Regions from separate parts of the Paenibacillus sp. CAA11 genome, predicted to be linked through region 1. Evidence: riboswitches for the same ligand, from Rfam matches in the RefSeq annotation. Region 1 holds a riboswitch; the other holds the start of a gene.

Region 1 (2,204 bases):
GGTTGTCGTTTATAAAAAGGAGTCTTAATAACTTGGGCTTGAAGGCGCTTGCCCCGGATTTCTACCTCGACCGGTGTTCCCAACGAGGCATAACGGCTGTCAATTAGAGCAAGCCCTAAATTACGCTTTAGCGTAGGAGACTGTGTTCCAGTGGTTACCTCACCAATGCGAACACCACTGGAATAGACGGGATAATGACTCCGCGGAATGCCCCGGTCTATCATTTCAACCCCGACCAGCTTGCGGGGAGGGCCAGCATTCTTCTGAGCAGCCAGCGCATCGCGGCCGATGAAATCGCCTTTGTCCAGCTTCACGAAGAAGCCGACACCGGCTTCAAGCGGAGAGATTGTGCTGGACAGTTCTTGCCCGTAAAGCGGCAGCTTGGCCTCGAAGCGAAGAGTGTCGCGGGCTCCAAGCCCCGCAGGCTGTAACCCGTGCTTGCTGCCGATTTCAAGCAGGCCGTTCCAGACGGCTGCGGCGTTCTCTGCAGGAAGATACAGCTCGAAGCCGTCTTCTCCGGTATAACCGGTACGAGAAATGAGCGCCTCGGCCCCGAAAAGCTGCACATGTTGGATAAATCTGAAAGGGGCAAGCTTAGACGGCTCCTTCCCAGCAGCGCTTACCAGAATGTCGGCGGCCAAAGGTCCTTGAAGCGCGAGGAGGGCCGTTTGATCAGAGATGTTCGTCAGATAGACTTCCTCAGATAGATGTTGTTGCAGCCATTCCCAATCCTTGGCGAGGTTGGAGGCATTCACAACGAGCATAAATTGCTGCTCGGCCAGCCGATATACAAGCAGGTCATCCACAACGCCGCCATCCGGATAGCACATCAAAGTATATTGGGCCGCTCCGATTTGCAGGGAGGCCGCATCGTTCGTAGTCATTTGCTGAATAAATGCTAGCGCGCCAGGGCCTTGAAGGAGAAACTCACCCATATGAGACACATCGAATAACCCTGCACGTTTACGAACAGCCTCATGCTCTTTCTGAATGCCTTCGAATTGAACGGGAAGCTCCCAGCCCCCAAAATCGATGCATCTAACACCCGGGAAGGTAGCGTAGCATGGGTAAAGCGGGGTTCTTTGCAGATCTGACAAATGAAATCACCTCTTAATCAATGTGATAGTACGCCAAAAAAGGACAGGCAGCGAAAGAAGAGATCGCAAAATGCCGGGGCTACCGGCTTTTATGCGATTCGTCCTTCGAAGGCTCTGTCCTCGGTACCTGAGAGTTGCCGCAAATGCACCTTCATCTGATGCAGCGCGTTTCCCCTTGGGTGATTTGGCCCTAACGACGATATGGCCAAATGCTCTCCAGAGATGCGTCCGGTAAAGGTCCTTTTGCCTGAGAGATTCACAATCCCAAGGAAGGGATAGCTTGCTCCTTCGGCGTTACCTCATACAAATTAATAGGGTAATCTCTCCCTTTACGTTCACCCGCTCTTCATAAGTCCATTAATACGTGAAGAGAGCATGTATGTCAACTAATTTGTCATAAAAATTTTAATTGAATATTTCGGTAGCGCTTTCTATAATTAAATTATCTATGATTTCCCAAATATCGCAATAAAGGTGTGAGGTATATTGACATTTGCCTTCTGAATGAATAATCTAGACTTGTAATCGGAGGCTGTTAGAGTAAATATGACACCACCATATTGGGATGAAATTTTAGGGATTGGAGTGGGAGACGAGCGATGAGTGAAGTGAAGAGCGGACTTTGGTATAGTGAAGAGCATGAATGGGTTCAGGATTTGGGGAATGGCAGTGTACGGATCGGAATTACGGATTTTGCACAGCACCGGCTTGGGGATATTGTATTCGTAGAGCTGCCTGACATTGACACCAAGGTTGAGGCGGAAGACGGGATCGGCACGATTGAATCTGTAAAGACCGTATCCGATTTGTTCACTCCGGTCAGCGGGCATGTGACCGCAATTAATGGGGAGCTTGAAAGTGCACCAGAGCTCGTAAATAATGACCCTTACGGTGCTGGATGGATGGTGGAAATTCGTCTGTCGGAAGATAGTAGTCATGCGCTAGGAAAGCTGCTGAACGAAGAAGCTTACCGTAAGCATACAGAGGAATAATTGCTGGTTAATGAAATGAACATTGCTGGCAATCATGAAGAAAGCTCTGGATTACAGGCCTTAACTTTTAACCTGTAGCTCAGAGCTTTTTTGGATTACGCAAAGATGGACTCTA
Region 2 (2,204 bases), 2.0 Mb from region 1:
GGTCACAATGCCAAAAGCTTGCTCCGGAATCAGCTTGCTCAGCAGCGCCCCTACCGATAGAACAAGGGTGGATACCAGCAACGCATTACCAGGTACATGATTCTTATTCAATTTTGCTAAAGATGCTGGAGCCTGGTTGTTCCTGCTTAAATTATATAGGCTCCGGCTTGTTGAGAACAATCCGCTGTTACTAGCGGAAGCGGCCGAGGTTAATACAACAAAGTTAATGATGCCTGCGGCAATCGGAATCCCCACCAGACTGAACGTTTTTACAAAAGGACTTTCAGCCGGACTTAGCTCTGTCCATGGATTAATGCATAACAGGACAATCAGTGCACCAATGTAGAAGAATAGAATTCTTAATGGAATTTTATTAATAGCCGACGGGATATTCTTCTCCGGACTGGATGTTTCTGCGGCCGATACCCCCACCAGTTCTACACCGACATAGGCGAACACCACCATTTGGAACGAAAGCAAGAAACCCGAGATCCCGTTCGGAAACATTCCGCCATGCGCCCAGATATTCTTTAAAGTGACCTCTCCTGTATCCGTTTTGAACCCTACCACCAGCAAAATCACGCCAATGGCAATCAGGGCGAGAATCGTCACTACCTTGATTAAGGCAAACCAAAACTCCAATTCCCCGAAATTTTTAACCGTTAATAGGTTGAGCCCTAATAGGACGATTAAGCAGATGACTGCAGGGACCCATTGCGGAATATCGAACCAATATTGTGTATATACCCCGACAGCAATAACGTCAGCCATGGCCGTCATAATCCAGCAGAACCAATAGGTCCATCCGGTTACGAACGCTGCACGCGGTCCAAGATAGTCTTCGGCAATGTCTGTAAACGATTGATAACCGGCCTTGGACAGCAGAAGCTCTCCCAGCGCTCTCATCACAAAGAAAACGGCCATCCCTACGATGAGATAAGCAAAGATGATGGAGGGCCCTGCCAGCTGTATGGCTTTGCCTGATCCTAAGAACAACCCGGTACCAATAGTACCGCCAATAGCAATGAGCTGCACGTGCCGATTTTTTAAATTTCTCTGTAATTCTTGATGTGCCACACGAACTCCCCCTTATCAAAGCGAATGAAATGCAATAAAAAAAGAGATTGGATGCGCTCCAATCTCCTGGTCCATAAGAATAATAAATAAAGGTTTGCTATGTCCAAATAAGAAAGTCATAACAAAAAATTATTTAATACTCTTCTGTCCTTTTGCCTGAGATTGTGAACCCTTCGGCGCTGCGGAACCCCGCAGTCTCTCCAGAAGCTGCTCCTGCTATAGTGTGATCCATAGCAATCATAGCTTGTAATCATATTCAATTTTAAATTTTACCGGCTTGCAAATATTTTTATTAATACTAATCCTGGTCAAATATTTTGTCAACAGTAATAAATGCCACTGATTTCAATTCGGCACTCACCTATTAATCATGACAGACATCACGAAGAACAAATCACGAAGCATCTCAAGCTTACAACACAGCAGCCGTCTCAAAATTCATAAAGCAATGGCTCTCGTCTATAGTAGGAGTAGGAAAAGGCCGGAGTAAGAACCCCGGCCTCAAATCGTATAGGCAAATCAAAAGGCTTAGGTTTACGCCCAGATAGCTGCCTTACTTAATCACTACGTATTCCAGATTAACCAGCTTTGCATAGGTCACAATTTGATCTGTTGTCAGGTTCAGTGAGACTACGGTATGGTGACCGCCGCCGTTCTCAATCCAGGCTTTTACTCCATCCTGGAAGTTTGGCTTCACTTCCCAAAGCACGCGGGCCACTGGCAATTTTGGTGCTGGAACGGTTGGTTCAAATGCAGTAACTTCGTTGATCAACAGCTTGTAATGCGTGCCGAAGTCAGCCATGGATACCACTACACCGTCTCCTGCTTTACCGTCAAAGACCAGACGCGCTGGGTCTTCGCGGTCGCCGATTCCTAGTGGAGATACGATGATTTTGGGTTTGTTGCTAGCCAAGCTTGGGTCCACTTCGAGCATATGGGATTGCAGGATAGCTTCCTGACCTGCAGCTAACTCATAAGTGTAATCCTCCATGAAGCCCGTGGACTCATTATGGCTCATCACCTTCAGCAGGCGGTCGAGAGCTGCCGTCTTCCAGTCCCCTTCACCCGCAAAGCCGTATCCTTGTGCCATCAGACGTTGAACAGCAAGACCCGGAAGCTGCTTCATA

The links. A riboswitch is a leader RNA that binds a small molecule or an ion and turns the genes downstream of it on or off. The one in region 1 is predicted to bind glycine.
Region 2: another riboswitch for glycine. It lies ahead of DCC85_RS22075 (amino acid permease); the one in region 1 lies ahead of gcvT (glycine cleavage system aminomethyltransferase GcvT).

What each region holds. Positions count from the first base shown of each region.
Region 1 covers NZ_CP028922.1:2,708,838-2,711,041, reverse strand. Annotated here, with positions in the region: gene gcvT (glycine cleavage system aminomethyltransferase GcvT) at 1-1,097, opposite strand, end outside; glycine riboswitch at 1,210-1,319, opposite strand; glycine riboswitch at 1,323-1,436, opposite strand; gene gcvH (glycine cleavage system protein GcvH) at 1,697-2,089, shown strand.
Region 2 covers NZ_CP028922.1:4,735,723-4,737,926, forward strand. Annotated here, with positions in the region: gene DCC85_RS22075 (amino acid permease) at 1-1,077, opposite strand, end outside; glycine riboswitch at 1,212-1,291, opposite strand; gene araA (L-arabinose isomerase) at 1,631-2,204, opposite strand, start outside.